DNA from 3 places in the Sphingomonas sp. GW821-FHT09E03 genome. Region 1 is predicted to be linked to each of the others. Evidence: predicted binding sites of a transcription regulator. Region 1 holds the regulator's gene; each other region holds the start of a gene.
The links. The regulator LexA, encoded in region 1, represses DNA repair genes until DNA is damaged. The targets are predictions, from matches to a motif close to GTTCCNCNCTTGTTCT.

Region 1 (5,746 bases):
GACCGGCGTCGAGATGGAGGCGCTTACCGCTGTCTCGGTGACGCTGCTGACGATCTATGACATGGCCAAGGCGCTCGACAAGGCGATGGTCATCGATGGTGTGCGGCTGCTGAGCAAGGTCGGCGGCAAGTCGGGCGCATGGCACGCGCCACGCACCTGACCCGCCGCAGGGATCTGCCATGTTGACCCGCCGGCAATCCGCGCCCACCGCCAGAGCGTGACCCTGCTCCCCATCGCCGAGGCGCAAGCGCGCCTGTTCGCTCTCGCCACGCCCGTGGCCGCCGAGACCGTGCCGCTCGCCGCCGCCGCGGGCCGCTGGGCCGCCGCGGATGTACTCGCCCGCCGCACCCAGCCCGCGGCCGATCTGTCGGCGATGGACGGCTATGCGATCCGCTTCGCCGATCTTCCCGGCCCCTGGACGCTGGTCGGCGAGAGCGCCGCCGGGCGGCCCTATGCAGGCGGAATCGCTGCGGGGCAGACTGCGCGGATCTTCACCGGCGCGGCGATGCCCGCGGGCGCCGATACGGTGATGGTCCAGGAGGAGGTGAGCCGCGACGGGAATCGCATCCACCTTACCGGCGGAGGCCCGCCGGCGCTCGGCCGCAACACCCGGCAGCGCGGGCTCGATTTCCATGAGGGCGACCGGCTGATCGGCGCCGGCGAGCGGCTTACCCCGGCGCGAATCGCGGTGGCGGCAACCGGCGGGGTGGCGAGCCTCGCAGTCAACCGCCGCGTGCGGGTAGCCTTGGTCGCGACCGGCGACGAACTGGTCCAGCCCGGCGACACCAGCGCGCCGCACGATCCTGCTGCACTGCCAGAATCGAACCGGGCGATGCTGGCGGCGATGCTCGCCGATCTGCCGGTCGACATCGTCGATCTCGGTATCCTTCCAGACGATCTTGCGACGTTGCGCGATGCTTTTGCCGCCGTCGACGCGGACCTCCTCGTCACCACCGGCGGCGCCTCGGTCGGCGACCACGACCTGGTCCGGCCCGCGCTCGAGGCCGCGGGCGGGAGCATCGATTTCTGGCGGATCGCGCTGCGGCCTGGCAAGCCGATGATGGCGGGTCGGCTCGGCGCCACGGTGGTACTCGGCTTACCCGGTAATCCGGTATCCGCCTTCGTCACCGCGATCCTGTTCGTTAAGCCGATGATCGCCCGGCTTGGCGGCGCCACCTACCCGATGCCGCGCAGCAGCACGGCGATTCTCGGCGAGGACCTGCCCGCCAACGGCCCGCGCACCGACTTTCTGCGCGCCGAGATCCGCGACGGTCGAGTCTATGCCTCCACCATCCAGGATAGCTCGATGCTGCTTACCCTGGCGCGGTCGCACTGCCTGATCGTCCGTGCCACGGGAGCATCGCCGGCGGTGGCCGGCGACTCGGCGGAAATCCTCGTCATCGCCTGATCAGCGCGCTTGACGGACGTCAGGGCGTTCCCTAGAAGTTCCGCGTCTGTTCTGGCACGGAAGGACCGCCATGCTCACCCGCAAGCAGCACGAACTCGTCTGCTTCATTCACGATCGCCTTGAAGAGACTGGCGTGTCGCCGTCGTTCGAGGAGATGAAGGAAGCGCTCGACCTCAAGTCGAAATCCGGGGTGCACCGCCTGATCAGCGCGCTCGAGGAACGTGGCTATATCCGCCGCCTGCCCAATCGCGCGAGGGCGCTGGAAGTGGTCAAGATGCCCGAGCGCGGCGACCGCAAGGTAGCGACTCCGGCCACGCCACCGGCCCGCACCAGCAACGTTCGCGCGACGGCCCCGACGCCGGCCAATGACGTGATCGAGATCCCGCTACACGGCCGCATCGCCGCCGGCGTACCAATCGAGGCGTTCGAAGGCAGTTCGATGCTTGCGGTGCCGGCCGCGTTGCTCGGTTCGGGTGAACATTATGCCCTCGAGGTGTCGGGCGATTCGATGGTCGAGGCCGGCATCCTCGATGGCGATTTCGCGCTGATCCGCCGGACGGAAACGGCGCGCGACGGCGAGATCGTGGTGGCGCTGATCGAGGACAGCGAGGCGACGCTCAAATATTTCCGCCGCGAAGGTGCGATGGTCCGGCTTGATCCGGCCAACCGCGCTTATCAGCCGCAGCGCTATGCGCCGTCGCATGTACGGGTGCAGGGTAAGCTGTCGGGAATCCTGCGCCGCTACGATTGAGGGTGGTGGCACGGCCGATGGTTGATCGTGACGAAGTTGATGTAGTGGGGTGACGGAGCGGCAGGCTTGGTGCCCGGTGTCTCTTGAGCCCTGATCGTCGCTAATGCTGCTATCTCTCTAGTGTGCCGAGGCTGACACGATGGGGTAAGTGCGCGGCCAACCACCTCTTTACCCTGTTCTTCATCCTGAGCTTGTTGCAGCATCTATGGCCGACGCGTGCCGCACGCTCGCGAACAGCTCTGACCATGGATCCTGGAACAGGTTCAGGATGATCGGGGTATCCGGGCGGCAGTCGTGGTCACCGTGGACGAGGTGGCGACGAGCGGCGGCGGGGCCAGAATTCATAGTTCGGACGCGCTGGCGCAATGGTCGGCGCCACAAGCCAGGGGTGGCGGTCGCCACGCATGCGGACCGTTGCCACTTTTCCGGTTACCAGCGTTACCGCGACGCCGCCCGTCCGCGCCAGCACTGGCTTGTCGAGCCGCAGCCAGCGCGGCGTGCAGCGGCGCGGCAGCCAGCGCTCGCTGACGACGATATCGGCGCCGGCACAGGCGACGCTCAGATCCTCGGTTGGCACGGGATAGGCACTGCGGGTTGCCATGATCCGCCAGCTCAGGGCGCCGCGATGGGCATCGGTGATGCACAGATCACGGCTGCAGCGTGCCGCGGGCTGGTCGGCGAGCAGCAGCGGCTCGCCATCGACGCCGCCATTCTCGGCGAGCATGCTGCGGGTGTAATCGCCGGCGCGATCGCGGAGCAGCGCCAGCCCCGCGGGGGTGCGGATCGCCAGATGACGCCCGTCGCCAGTAACGAGCAGGTCCGGCGCCGGGGTGGTGAGCGCCCAGAGCGCGCCGGCGGCAAGCGGGGCCAGCCCGAGCGCCCGCCAGCGGGTGCGCCACAGCATCAGCCACAAGCCGCCGCCGATCATCAACCCGAAGGCGGCATCGGGCATCGCCGGCAACGCGACCGCGGCGCCTGGCGCTGCGGCGACGGTGCGCGCGATCCACAGCAGAGCCTGCAGCGCACCTTCGGCAAGCCACCACAGCGGCGCGCCGCCCCCCGCGAGATCGGCAAACAGTGCCAGCGCCTCCAGCGGCATGATCACGAAGGTAGTCAGCGGGATGGCGACGATATTGGCCAGCGCGCCATACAGGCCGGCCTTGTGGAAGTGGAACACGGCGATTGGCATCAGCGCGAGCTCGACGGCAAGCCCGGTGACGAGCAGCGAGGCGGTGCTGCGCGCCAGCGCGCGCGCCCTGCCCTCCTCACGCGCGGCAACCTGCGCCATCACCCATGGATGCTCGTGCAGCGCGACGATCGCGGCGATGGCGGTGAAGGATAGCTGGAAGCTCGGCCCCACCAGCGCCTCGGGCCACAGCAGCAGGACCACCAGCGCCCCCATGGCGAGCAGCCGCAGCGTCATCGCTTCTCGGCCGAGCGCCAGCGCCACCAGCACCAGCAGCGCGGCGACGCAGGAGCGGATCGTCGGCACCTGGCTGCCGGTCAGCAGGGTGTAGCCAATCGCCGCAAGCGCGCCGGCGACGCCCGCCACCACCGGCAGGCGGACCCGCAAGGCCATAATAGGAAACAGCGCCAGTAACCGGGTGACGAGCAACATGGTGGCGGCGACCGCGGCGGTGATGTGGAGACCGCTGACCGACAGCAGATGGGCAAGCCCCGCCCGCCGCATTGCATCGGCATCATCGGTCGCGATCGAGCCTTCGTCGCCGGTGGCGAGCGCCGCCGCGATCCCACCGGCGCTGCCGGGTAGCTGCGCCGTGATGTGACGGGTCAGCGCGGCGCGCAGTCCCGACCCGGAACCACCGGGGGTGATCACCCTGACTGGCGCAAAGCCGCGGCCGGTGGCCCCGATCCCCGCGAACCAGGCGACACGGGCATAATCATAGGCACCGGGCACCGCCGCCGCGGGCGGCGGCATCAGCCGCGCCTGGAGGCTGATCACGGCCTTGGGAGCAAGGCCGCCCGGTACGTCGGCCGCGGCAAGATTGACGCGGAGGCGAGGCGGCAGCGAGGCGTCCGCCGCCGGGGCCAGGGTCAACCGGACGAGCTCGCGCGCGGCGAGCGGCTCGATACCGAGGACCTTGGCCGTGAAGGTGGCGATCACCGGGCGGGCGAGCACCGGCGCCGCCACGCGATCGGCGCGCCACCAGACCAGCCCGATGCCAAGCGCGACGGTCAACGCCGCGACCGCGAGTGCCCGTGCCGCGCGACCATGGCGCCCGATTGCCAGCCCGCCGAGCCCGACCGCCGTCATCGTCGCGATCGCCTGCCGCCAGGCAGCCGGGCTCGGAAGGACGAACCACAGGCCGATCCCGATTCCGAGCGCGACCGGCAGCCAGAGGATCAGCTGATCACGCTCGGCTTCGAGCCAGGCTTCGAGCGACGCAGATGTCGCAGCGCGGGACCATGAGGGCCGCCACGGCGTTTGAAGGCGCCAGGGGCGCGTGCTAGGGGCCGCCACGGCTGACTTGGCCATCACCAGCGAAGATTGGGAGCAGGCGCGGTTGAGCGCAATAGTTGAAAACGCACCGGCAACGTCCGGCGACATCGATGCCCCCGTTTCGGGCGGCGGCGCGCGCATCGTCACGCGCTTTGCCCCCTCGCCGACCGGCTATCTTCATCTCGGCGGCGCGCGCACCGCCTTGTTCAACTGGCTGTACGCGCGTCACCACGGCGGCACCTTCCTGTTGCGGATCGAGGATACCGACCGGGTGCGCTCCACCCAGCCGGCGATCGACGCGATCCTTGCCGGGCTGACGTGGCTGGGGATCGACTGGGATGGCGACGCCGTGTTCCAGTTCGCCCGCGCCGATCGCCATGCCGCGGTCGCTCACCAGATGGTCGCGGCCGGCTATGCCTATCGCTGCTACATGACCGCCGACGAGATCGCCGCGCAGCGCGAGGCGGCACAGGCCGCCAAGAAGCCGGTGAGGATCCGCTCGCCGTGGCGCGATCGCGATGCCGCTGAGGCGCAGGAGGGCGCGCCATTCGTCGTCCGCCTCAAGGCACCACGCGAGGGCGCGGTGACGATCCAGGACCAGGTGCAGGGCGCTGTCACCGTGCAGAACGCCGAACTGGACGACATGGTGCTGCTGCGCTCCGACGGTACGCCGACCTATATGCTCGCCGTGGTGGTCGACGACCACGACATGGGCGTGACCCACGTGATCCGCGGCGACGATCATCTCAACAATGCGTTCCGGCAGCTGCCGATCTACCGCGCGATGGACGCGATCGAAGGCGGATGGCCGGACCCGGTTTATGCCCACATCCCGCTGATCCACGGCACCGACGGCGCCAAGCTCTCCAAGCGCCATGGCGCGGTGGGGATCGAGGCCTATCGCGACGAGCTCGGCATCCTGCCGGAAGCGTTCGACAACTACCTGCTGCGGCTCGGCTGGGGCCATGGCGACGACGAGATCATCAGCCGCGCCCAGGCGGTCGAATGGTTCGACCTGTCGGGCGTCGGCAAGAGCCCGTCGCGGTTCGATCTCAAGAAGCTCGAGCATCTCAACGGCCACTATATCCGCGAGGCGGACGACGCGCGGCTCGCGACACTGATTGCG
Region 2 (5,746 bases), on a different contig from region 1:
GCCACGCCACTCGAAGCGCCGCGGCGGTTGGTCGGGCAGCAGCGCAATGACGCCCCATAAGGGCTCTGGCCTGGCGAAGAGCCGAACCGGCCGCCGCCATGTCGGCCACCCTGCCGGCATCTCGACCGGGTCGGCGCGCGCGACCGCTCGCTCGGGTACATGGCTCGGGATCGGCGCGATCCGATAGACCGCATTCGGGCCGATGCGGCCGGCGACGACATCGACGAGGCGCGCGGGATCGCGCACCAGAACCTCGCCAGCTAGCACTGCGCCGAGATCCACTGCATCGAGCGGCTCGGTATGCGGTGCCACCAGCAGGAACTGCTCAAGCCCCAGTCCGGGATCGATGCGCTCGATCCTGAGTTTCATGAGGCGCAAGAGATGGGAGACATCACGTGTCGGCCGCGATGTCCCGACCGCAACCACCTGTTCGGTTCCATCGACACACAGCCCCGTCAGTCGGAGCGATCGCGCACCGAGCCCCCTCGCCTGCAGCACCACGGCCAAATCGCCGAGCAAATCCTCCATCACCTGTGCGATCGCCTCGGCCGTGCCGATCGGCTCGAGCAGGCGGCGCTCGACGGCTGGAACGGTGACATCTTCGCGCGGCGTGATCGGCTCCGCCACGCCACCGAGCGCCTGATCGAGCCGGGTGATGGCGGGCAGGCCCAGCCGCCGCGCAAGCGGGCCGCGCGCGACCGGCAAAAGGTCTGCGATAGTCTCGAAACCGAACCGCTTGGCCGCACTGAGCGCCGTGCCGGTCAGTCGCAAGGCGGCGATCGGAAGCGGCGATATCGCTTGGACCGTACCACCGGCCGGCACGATCGTCAGATCTTCCCGGCCGTACCGGGCGAGCGCGTGTGCGGCACCAGGCGTGTCGGCGACCGCGATGCGCGCCGTGAATCCGGCGCGCTGGCAGAAGGCGCGCAGGCGTCGGCAAAAGCGCTCTTCTCCCCCGTAGAGGTGATCGCAGCCGGCGAGGTCAAGCCATAGGCCATCGGTCGGCGTCGCGGCCGCAATGGGCGACCAACGCCGAACGGCAAGCAGCGCCAAGCGATCGAGCAGGACCGCGTCCGCCTCTGGCTGGGCGGGCCGGAAGTCGAGATCGGACACCAGAGCGCGGGCATGGGTAGCGGCCATTCCGACATGGATACCGAGCGAGGCCGCCGCAGCGCACGCCGCCACGACTTCCTCACGCCGCCCGACCTTGCCGACAAGCGCCAGCGGAGCATGAGCGGTTGCGGGCCGTGTCACGATCATGGCCGGTCGGGTGACCGACTGGCTCTTGTACGGATGGCTCGCGGCTTCCGATCGCCGCCCGAGTTCGCGCATGGGCGGCTTCGCATGCGCCGGAAGCGCCGCAATCTTGCCGGCAACCTCGACCTTGGTCGGGGATTGCGCCCGCGCCCAGCGCGCACCCGGCCGCCATCCGCCACCCCTGGGGACAGAGCATTCACCCGGATCGTCGTCGATCGGGAGGTGGAGCGCTAAGCGCTCAGGCCGCGGCGTGGCGTGCCGGTCCAGCCGTCTCAGCCGCTCGATGGCCAAGTGCGGCAGGAACAGCGAGACAACCCGTCTCATCGCACCCCTCCACGATCAATGAGAAGGACCCGCCGGTGCGTTGACGCGCCAGCTCGACCGACCAACGGGCGCGTCCCACCCCGGCAACCTTGAGCCGCTGCGACGGGGCGCTGGCAACCCGCCAGCGCGTCCAGGCAGCGGAGGGCTCGCCGAGCGGGTCTTGCGATCGGCCCCGCCAACGGCGCAGGAGCAGTACGGGAATGTCGGCTTCCGCCGAGACAAGCTGCAGGCGGCGCGTGGCGACCATCGAAACCTTTGCCGCCTCGGCCACCACCGCTGCCGGCGTACCATCCCGGATCGCGTCCTCGACAACCGCCAGAAGCGCGGCGTTGTCCTTGGGCTGGGCGTAGATCACGTTCGCCGAGCACAATCCTGCTTGCGCCAAGCCGGGGGCGTAGAGATCGTTCCGGCAGCTTGCCCAAAGCACCGGGGCACGCGTGTTCCGCGCTTCTCGCGCGGCGATACCGGCAAGGAACAACGTGGCAGCCGCATCGTCGACCAGCGAACAGGTCCGTGCCGCAACCTCGTGCAACGCTCCAGCCCGGAGCCCTCCCCCGTTCAGACGATTGTCCAGGTCACCAACCCCGAACGGCAGGACCCGGTAATCGGCGAGCGGCATCGCGATGCTTCGTAAGTGCGCGATGCTTTGAGGAAGCGAATCGAGGACGGCTGACATGGTGGCTAGACTCTACGTGTTCGCTTTATGTTCCGTTACCGCCGACGCTTGGTCAACGGATTTATGTCTGCCAGATCGAGTCTTTGCGCTTGACCGCAGCCAAGGGCCGGACGGTACGGAGTCGTAACGAACACGCGCTCTACGGCGCGATTTCGAGTGAGTTGCCAGTATCGCCGCGCACGATCACGGGCAGCCGCCACGAAAACTGACGGTACGCACCGCGTGGAACGGTTACACAACAGACCAAAAACAAACCGAGAAGATTTCGCTTTCGTTCTGCCATCGGCTGACTCATAGAATCGAGATGCCGATCCGCCCTGAAAACCGCTGGCTTTACCCGATCGACTGGCGCCAGCTGTCGGACGTGATCCGGTTCGATCGGGCCGGCGCGCGCTGCGAGCACTGCTCGAGGCCGCATATGCGTCGGGTCGCACATCTTGGCGATGGTCGCTGGTGGGATGCCGATGCCGTGTGTTGGCGCTCCGGCCGTGGCAAGCGGATCGCGCTCAAAGGCGGCTTCATTCTGGCGTCGGTACGAACGACGTATGTCGTGCTGGCTTGTGCGCATCTCGATCACGATCCAGGCAACAGCATGCCCGGCAATCTCGCGGCGCTCTGCCAGCGTTGCCATATGATCCACGATGCGGCCGAGCATCGATGGCAGCGCTGGTGGAACGTCTTTCGCCTGCGCGCAATCCGCGACCTGTATGAAGATCCGCGCGTCACGCGAGAGCGCAGCGCGCATTAGAAACCCGGCCGAAGTCTTTGCGTTGGCTCGGGCGCCAGCTCGGCGATCGCCCCCTGCCCGCACCCGGGCTGATACACCTCGACCACGTCATGATTAGCCAGTTTGCGGACCATTAGGCGGGCGCCCGCGACATGCACATCGTCGAGGAGCATCATTGTATCGGCGCTCGGCACGGCTAAGGTCCGGCCAGATCCACTAGGGAGAGTAAGTAGCATGAACATCGGTGAACTGGCGAAGGGCGTCGCTGGGACGACAGGCACGAGCGAGGCAGAGGCCAAGGCCGCAATCGCCGCCGTGTTCGACCAGATCGCAAGCGCGGCCGCAAAGGGCGAAGAGGTCTCGATCGCGGGCTTCGGCAAATTCGCCGTCAAGGATCGTCCTGAGCGCCAGGGCCGCAATCCGTCGACCGGCGAGGCGATGACGATCGCTGCATCGAAGAAGGTCTCGTTCACGCCCGCCAAGGGCCTGAAGGACAAGCTCTAAGACCAGAGTGCCGGCGGGCGAAGCTTGCCGGCACCACGATAGGGTGCTCGGATGTGCAATCGATACAGGCTGACGGCGAAACAGGCGGAGATAGCCGCGACGTTCGGCATCCGCCCGCCTTACGAGCCCGACGAGACGTACCCGGCTCCCGACATCTTTCCGACGGGCAAGAAGACGCCCTTCTTCGGCCAAGTGGTCATCGAGGACGGCACCGACCGGAAGATCGAACGGATGGAGTGGGGTGTACCGACCCAGGTGCCGAGCAAGCGCGACCCAAGCGTAAAGCTCACCAAATACGTGACCAACGTGCGCAATCTCAACTCGAGCTTCTGGCGGTCGATGCTGACAACGCCGGCGCGCCGTTGCCTGGTGCCGGTAACGGCGTTCTCCGAGTTCGGGATCGCGCCTGGCGAGGACGGAAAGAAGCCGCTGCACTGGTTCGACGTGCCTAGCCGCCCGATTTTTGCCTTTGCCGGAATCTGGCGACCGACCGAGCGCGGGAATGCTTACGGATTCCTGACCACCGAGCCGAATGCGATCGTCGCGCCGATCCATCCAAAGGCGATGCCGGTGGTCCTTCACGACGACGACTATGATCGCTGGCTATCGGCACCATGGGACGATCTGAAGGGGCTCGTCGCCCCCTACCCTTCCCAGTTGATGCGGCTCGGCTGACACGCTCATAATCCCCACGATCCAGCATCCGCTGCTGCGCTTTCATGCACTTCGCCGGTGCGCGCGCCAGGCATCATTCCAGTCGTCGTGATGCTCGGGCACGCGGCTGATGAGTTCGCGCCCGTTCGCTGTCAGGTGATCGCGTGCCTTTTCGAGCAGGCGGTCGGCCGCACGGCCCCGGTCACCGTAAACGATCACACGGCGGACCTTCTCCGGGATCGCGACGAAGGCTAGCCGTTCGACACCGCCCAGCGCCCATGTCGGCGTCCCGAACCATTCGGTCGCCGACCGGGCGTCCTCGATCCCTTCGGCAAGGCCCAGCTCGTCGGTCGCAGGCGCAAGACGGATCGCTGCTGTGCCGAGCAGTCCGAGCGCAACCTTCGGCTTTGGGATGGGCTTGCGCAGCACATCGACAGGATCGAGGAAGGTCCGCTGGACGGCAACCAGTCCGAGGTCGTTTTCGACTGCGGCGATCATCGCGGGCATGACGCGTCTGTCGGCACCGGAGCCGAATATGGTCGCCGGGTTGAAGCGCAAAGCCTTGGGATAGGGCGTGGAGAGGCCGCGGGCGACGAGATAGGCTTCGGCGAGCGTGCCCGCGACCGGCACGCTGGCATTCCAGAGACGCAGGGCGAGCGGGCCCATGTCGCGCTTCGGCTTGCCCTCCGGCATTGCCACCGCAGAACGGTCGTGGAGCTTTTGGCGCTGAAGCGCCTTCAGCACCTCGAGCGCTGTACAGCCGGCAAAACAGTGGAAGAGGATCGCCGAATCGCCGAGGCGGACGGACAGGCTGGGTGAGCCATCGTCATGTGCCGGGCAGCGGCATTCGCCGCGAGTCCCGCGCCACACCCCGCCGAGCTGTTCGACGATGTTCTTGGCTCGGACTTCGGCATCGAGCGGTAGTCTCGTCATCGGCCACGTCCTGTGAAGTTGGTCGGTTTCGGTCACTTTAGCCTCCGGAAAATATCACCGAACGCACAGGCGGCATCCTCCACTCTGGATGGTCGGCATGAGAAGGTGGGCTGCGCGCGGCGCGACGATCTCTTTCGTCCGGGTGGCAACCAAGCGAGGATCGTCACCCGACCGGGTTGGAACGGCCACGCTGGCTCGACCGCAACGCGGCGGAGGTGGAGCCGTGCCGCCAACCCGCTTCCGACCCCCAATCAGCTATGCTCGGCTTCGGCCTTGGTCAGGATCGAGAAGGTGTCGGCGATCAGCTCGGTGCGGTAGGAAACTTCGTTGCTGTCGCCATGATTGCTCTCGCGGACCCGGCCGGTGACATGCACCAGATCACCCTTCCCGGCTGCTTCGACCTGAGGTCCGACATTGGAGAAGCACACGACGCTGTTCCACAGCGTGTCGGTCTTCCAGTCGTCGCCGTCGCGGCGGTTATAATTGGCGGCGACGCTCACATAGGTGACCTTCTCGCGCGCCGTGATTTTGCCGATGCGACCGATGATCCGGAACTCGGCAATATTCTGTGGCATGATTTCCTCCTTCGTTGATGTTCGGATCGGATCCGGCGGGCCTGTGCAAGCCTAGTCGCGCTCCTATTGGCGGTGCGCAAAGTGGTAGCGCGCCAA
Region 3 (5,746 bases), 140 kb from region 1:
CAAGTTCGGCGAGGATTGATCCGGCGTCTGCCGCCCTGCCTTCCGCTCTCGGCGCCACTTGGCTAGGGGCAAGCGATGCCCCGTGAGATCACCGCCTTTTCAAATCCGCTCGTCAAGCACGTCCGCGACCTGCGCGACAAGCGCCACCGTCGCGAGGCGCGGCAGTTCCTCGCCGAGGGGCTGCGGATCCTCACCGAGGCGCACGACACCGGCCGCCTGCCCCGCACCCTGTTCTACGCCGCGGCGAGCGCCGACCATCCGCTGGTCCATGCGCTGTCGATCGATGTCGAGGCCAATGGCGGCCAGTCGATCCAGACCACACCGGACATCCTCTCCAAGCTGTCGGGCAAGGACAATCCGCAGGCGGTAGTCGGCGTGTTCGACGAGTTTGAGGTCACCCTCGCCGACCTCGACCGGCACAGTGCCGGCATCTGGCTGGTTGCCGAGCGGCTGCGCGACCCGGGCAATCTCGGCACCATCCTGCGCACCGGCGATGCGGTCGGCGCGGGCGGGCTGATCCTGATCGGCGAATCGGTCGATCATTTCTCGGTCGAGGCGGTGCGCGCGAGCATGGGGGCGTTGTTCACCGTGCCGGTGGTGCGCAGCGGCTGGGAGGCGTTCCTCGGCTGGCTGCGCGAGGGGCCGGGGCAGCTGGTGGGGCTGAGCCTCGACACCAGCCACGACTATCGCACCGCCCGCTATGCCGCGCCGACCTTCCTCCTCACCGGCAACGAGGCGCAGGGCATGCCCGCGGACTATGCCGATGCCTGCGACCTCCTGGTCAAGATCCCGATGCACGGCAAGGCCGACAGCCTCAATGCGGCGGTTGCGACCGCGGTGATGGCCTATGAGGTGCTCGCGCAGCAGCGCGGCTGACCGTCACGCCGCGGCGTCGGGCAGCACCTCGAGCTTGGTGAGCGGACGGACCGCCTGTTCGCCGAGCGGCAGCGGCTCGATCGACTTGCCGCCGGTATCGATGTTGAGCGCCTCAAACCGCTTGGCGCTGGTGAGCACCTGGCTTTCGAGGCTGCCGACGAACGAGTTGTAGGCCCCCATCGCGGTATCGAGGTTCTTGCCGAGCCGCGCGACATGGCCGCCCATCACCACCAGCCGCTGGTACAGCTCCTTGCCAAGCGTGCCGATCTCGCGCGCCTCCTTGGCGAGCTTCTCCTGGCGCCATACCGCCGAGACGGTGCGGGCGATGGCGATGAGGTTGGTCGGTGTCGCGAGCAGCACGCGCTTGTCGAACGCGAAGTCCCACAGCGTCGGATCATGTTCGAGCGCGGCGGAGAGGAAATGCTCGCCGGGAACGAACATCACGACATATTCGGGCGAATCCTCGAACTGCTGCCAGTAGCTCTTATTGCCGAGGCCGTTGACGTGCGCGCGCATCGAGGCGGCATGGGCGACCAGCCCGGCGAGCCGCTCGCTGTCGTCGACCGCGCCGAACGCGTCCTGATAGGCGTTGAGCGAGACCTTGGCGTCGATGATCAGCGACTTGCCGCCGGGGACGCGAACGATCGCGTCGGGGCGCAGGCGACCACCCTCGCCGTCCGAGACGCTGACCTCCATCGCGAAATCGGTGTGCTCGGCAAGCCCGCAGGTCTCGAGCACGTTGCGCAGCTGCTGCTCGCCCCAGCGGCCGCGTGCCTTGGGGGCGTTGCGTAGCGCGTTGACCAGCTTGGCGGCCTCGCCCGATACCCGCTCCTGGCCGAGCCGCATCTGCTCGATCTGGCCCTTGAGGTCGCCGAACGCATCGCGCCGCTCGGCCTCGACCTTGGCGACGCCTTCTTCGTAGCGGAGCAGGCGATCGTTGACCGGCTGGAGCATCGACTTGAGGTTCTGGCCGGCGAGCTCCTCGGATTGCTTGAAGCGGGCATCGGCGCGCTCGAGGAACGCCTTTTGCGCATCGCTCAACAACTTGTTGGCGACGTCGCCAAATTGCGCGGCCATCACCTCCTTGGCCTCGCGCAGCTCGATCAGCCGCGCCTCGAACGCCTCGCCCTGCGCCTTGAGCGTCGCGTAATCGGTGCGCAGCGCGTCGCGATCGGCGCGGGTGGCGTCGAGATCGACGCGCAGCCGATCGGCGACCTGGGCGCGCTCGGCATTCTGGGCGCGCAGGCTCGCGACCTCGCGCATTGCCTCGTTGCGTTCGCGCTCCACCGCGTCACGGGCCTGACGGGCGAGATCGGCGTCGCCGGCGCGGGTTTGGGCGACCGCGAGATCGGCGGCGAGCGTGCCGTTGCGGCGGCTGGCGAGCAGCCAGCCGACCAGCAGGCCGGCGACCGCGGCGAGGATGGCGACGATGATCAACTGGCCCACTTCAATCCCCAAACTTGTCTAACTTCGCGCATATCGCACTTGGTGCACGGCGCCGGCCGAGGCGGAGTCCTGCCACCGGCGGTGAGGAACATAGATCGAACGTGGTGTGTAGGACAGGGGGAATTTGGGGGTGGCGCCGCGGGCTTAGCGGTGGGCGTCGCCCCTCGTCATCATACCAGCAGAGGCTGGCATCTCCCTGGGACGGCGATGTGCCTGGCCTCGAGGAGACCCTGGCCTTCGCTGGGGTGACGGAATTTATTGGCTGACGGTGTTCAAGGGGCGCGCGGCCGCCCCCGATCACCCGGCTTTGCGGGTTTTTGCGAGCTTCTTCAGCAGCATGTCGCGCTTCAACCGGCTGACGTGATCGATGAACAGAACGCCGTTGAGATGGTCGATCTCGTGCTGCATGCAGGTTGCGAGCAGGCCGTCGAGTTCGCGCTCGTGCGCCTCGCCCTGCTCGTCCAGCCACTTCACGCGGCAGCGGGCGGGCCGTGATACCTCGGCATATTGCTCGGGGATCGACAGGCAGCCTTCATTGTAGGTGGAGGTCTCGTCGCTGAGCTCGAGGATCTCGGGATTGATATAAGCGTGGGGGTCGCGGATCGGCTTTTCGTCCTCGCCCTGCTCTTCCTGCAGATCGATCACGAGGATGCGCTGATCGATGCCGACCTGGATCGCAGCGAGGCCGATGCCATGGGCGTCGTACATGGTGTCGATCATGTCGGCGACGATCGCACGCGTGGCGTCGGTGACGGCCTCGACGGGCTTGGAGACGACACGAAGACGCGCGTCGGGGACTTCGACGATGGGGAGAACGGCCATGGCCGTTCAGCTAGGATGTGGGCCGAAGGTCGTCAAGCGAGCGGGGATTGGTGAACGCTCGCCTGTCCGGCCGTTCAGGCACCGTTGATAGACCCAGTCCGACACCGGCCCGGTTTCTCGACGTCGCTCGAGCGGAACGGAGGGGGCAAGCGACGGACCTGGCCGGCTAGCTCGGCTGCGGCGGGCGCTTGCCCTTGGTGCGGCTGGTGAGATGGAAGCGTTGGCAGCGGTCGCATCGGTAGGGGCGCAGCGGATAAGCGGCCGCGCGGGCGACGATCAGCGCATCCGCCGCGGTCGCATAGCGCTGTTTGCGGGCGCAGATGCTGAGGCGCGTACGCATCGTGAAGCTTTCGCCATCGTGATCAATCGCGGGAGCCTAGCCTCTCTGCCCGTCCTGCTGAACTTGTTTCAGCATCCAGGGCCTGCACATCGCCCGCGCTTGCCGGCAGTGACGGGCCATGGATGCTGAAACGAGTTGAGGATGACGAGTGTGGCGGCGGACCGGTCAGCCGCTCGCCGCCTTCCTCGCCGCGTGGCCATCGGAACGGACACGCTCCAGCGCCTCGGCTTCGATCTTGGCGAGCTCGGCGATGGTCTGGTCGAGCGCGATGCGGTGCTGCTCGAACTCGACGATGCGCTCGCGGCAGCGCGCGGCGAGCGCGCGCATCTGTTCGAGGTGCTGCGGATCGGCATCGTAGAGGTCGAGGAACTCCTCGATGTCCTTGAGCGAAAAGCCGAGCCGCTTGCCGCGCAGGATGAGCTGCATGCGCGCGACCTCGCGGCGGCGATACACCCGCGTGGTGCCGATCCGGCACGGCTCGATCAGCCCCTTGTCCTCGTAGAAGCGCAGCGTCCGCGGCGTGACGCCGAGAAAATCGGCGACCTCCTGGATGCCCTTCAGATCGGCGCCCTCGTCCATAGCCTGCCCTTCCCCCACGCCGTTTATGACGCCGCCTTGGCGAGTTCTTCCTCGACCAGCTCCTTCTTGGACAGCTTGCCGATCAACGTCTTGGGCAGGCTGTCGCGGATCTCGATCTCGCGCGGAAGCTCGATCTTGCTGATCTTGTCGCGGAGGAAGTCACGCAGGCTGTCGGGCGTGGCGGCATCGGGCGACGACAAGGTGACGAACGCCTTGGGGCTTTGCCCCCGATATTTGTCGGGCACACCGATCACCACCACCTCGACCACCGCCGGGTGCTCGTACAGCGCTTCCTCGATGATCCGCGGATAGACGTTGTAGCCACCGCACAGGATCATGTCCTTGATCCGGTCGACCAGGAACAGATAGCCGTCGGCGTCGAGATAGCCGACATCGCCGGTGCGCAGCGCGCCATCGACAAATGCCGCATCGGTCTCGTCGGGCTTCAGCCAATAGCCCTGCATCACCTGGGGGCCGCGCGCGCAGATCTCGCCCTTCTCGCCGGCGGGCATGATCCGGGTGGGATCCTCGCGATCGCGGATCTCGATGGTGGTGCCGGGGAACGGCAGCCCGGCCGAGCCCTTCTTGTTGATCCCCTCGAACGGGTTGCAGGTGATGATTGGCGAAGCTTCCGACAGGCCATAGCCCTCGACCAGCTTGGCGCCAGTAAAGGTCTCGAACGCTTGGCGGACCTCCTGCGGCAGCGGTGCGCCGCCCGAAATGCACACCTTGATCGAGGAGAGATCGAGCGTCTGCTTCTCGGCGACGCCGTTCAGCGCATTGTAGATGGTCGGCACCGCGGGGAAATAGGTCGGCCGGGTACGCTTCAGCGTGGCGAGCAGCTGCTTGAGATCGAAGCGCGGCAGCAGGATCATCTCGGCGCCGGTGCGCATTGCGAAATTGAGCACGTTGGTGAGCGCGAAGACGTGGAACAGCGGCAGCACACCGAGCACGCGATCCTGCTCGTCGCTCTCGCCACCGACATGAATCACCATCGCATCAGTGTTGGCGACAAGATTGGCGTGGCTGAGCATCGCCGCCTTGGGCAGCCCGGTGGTGCCGCCGGTATATTGAAGCACGGCGACATCGTCGGGCGCGACCGTGACCGGCGCAGGCTTGCCGTCATTGGCGAGCAAGGCGGTGAAGGGCAGATGCACCGCGTCGCGCGGCGGATGCGCAATCTCGCGGCGCTTGACGATGCGATAGGCGAAGCGCTTGAGCGGCGGCAACACATCGGCGATTGGGCAAGTAACGACATGGCGCAAGCCATTATCTGCCGCGGCCTTGACCACGCGGGCGTGGATCTCGGCGATGTCGCAGGTGAGGATGATCTCGGCGCCCGAGTCGGCGAGCAGATGGTTGAGTTCACGCTCGACATAGAGCGGGTTGACGTTGACGACGATGCCGCCCGCCGCGAGCGTCGCGAAATAGGCGATCGGATAATAAGGCGTGTTGGGCAGGCATAGCGCGACGCGGGTGCCCGGCTTGACGCCGAGATCCTGCAGCCCGCGGGTGGCATGGAGGACCGCCTCGCCCAATTGGCCATAGCTGGTGATGCTGCCCATGAAGTCGATCGCGGGGCGATCGGCGAACCTGCTCACCGAGTCGGCGAGCAGATCGCCGAGCAACCGCGGCCGCGACGGCAAGGGCACGCCGACCTTGATCGCCAGCGGTGCCGTAGCG

Region 2: the regulator LexA is predicted to act here: its motif matches at 2,276-2,291, upstream of AC07M8_RS16480 (protein ImuA).
Region 3: the regulator LexA is predicted to act here: its motif matches at 2,408-2,423, upstream of AC07M8_RS10915 (DNA recombination protein RmuC).

The regions. Positions count from the first base shown of each region.
Region 1 covers NZ_JBWKOS010000004.1:257,053-262,798, forward strand. Annotated here, with positions in the region: gene moaC (cyclic pyranopterin monophosphate synthase MoaC) at 1-160, shown strand, start outside; gene AC07M8_RS11550 (molybdopterin molybdotransferase MoeA) at 218-1,408, shown strand; gene lexA (transcriptional repressor LexA) at 1,479-2,159, shown strand; gene AC07M8_RS11560 (ComEC/Rec2 family competence protein) at 2,458-4,434, opposite strand; gene gltX (glutamate--tRNA ligase) at 4,727-5,746, shown strand, end outside.
Region 2 covers NZ_JBWKOS010000010.1:34,237-39,982, reverse strand. Annotated here, with positions in the region: gene AC07M8_RS16485 (Y-family DNA polymerase) at 1-1,581, opposite strand, end outside; gene AC07M8_RS16480 (protein ImuA) at 1,496-2,200, opposite strand; gene AC07M8_RS16475 (hypothetical protein) at 2,562-3,005, shown strand; gene AC07M8_RS16470 (HU family DNA-binding protein) at 3,219-3,488, shown strand; gene AC07M8_RS16465 (SOS response-associated peptidase) at 3,540-4,163, shown strand; gene AC07M8_RS16460 (DUF7146 domain-containing protein) at 4,206-5,075, opposite strand; gene AC07M8_RS16455 (single-stranded DNA-binding protein) at 5,327-5,650, opposite strand; gene AC07M8_RS16450 (hypothetical protein) at 5,714-5,746, opposite strand, start outside.
Region 3 covers NZ_JBWKOS010000004.1:118,623-124,368, reverse strand. Annotated here, with positions in the region: gene AC07M8_RS10925 (HPr family phosphocarrier protein) at 1-19, shown strand, start outside; gene AC07M8_RS10920 (TrmH family RNA methyltransferase) at 76-876, shown strand; gene AC07M8_RS10915 (DNA recombination protein RmuC) at 880-2,322, opposite strand; gene def (peptide deformylase) at 2,620-3,144, opposite strand; gene AC07M8_RS10905 (hypothetical protein) at 3,311-3,484, opposite strand; gene AC07M8_RS10900 (MerR family transcriptional regulator) at 3,650-4,063, opposite strand; gene AC07M8_RS10895 (long-chain-fatty-acid--CoA ligase) at 4,087-5,746, opposite strand, start outside.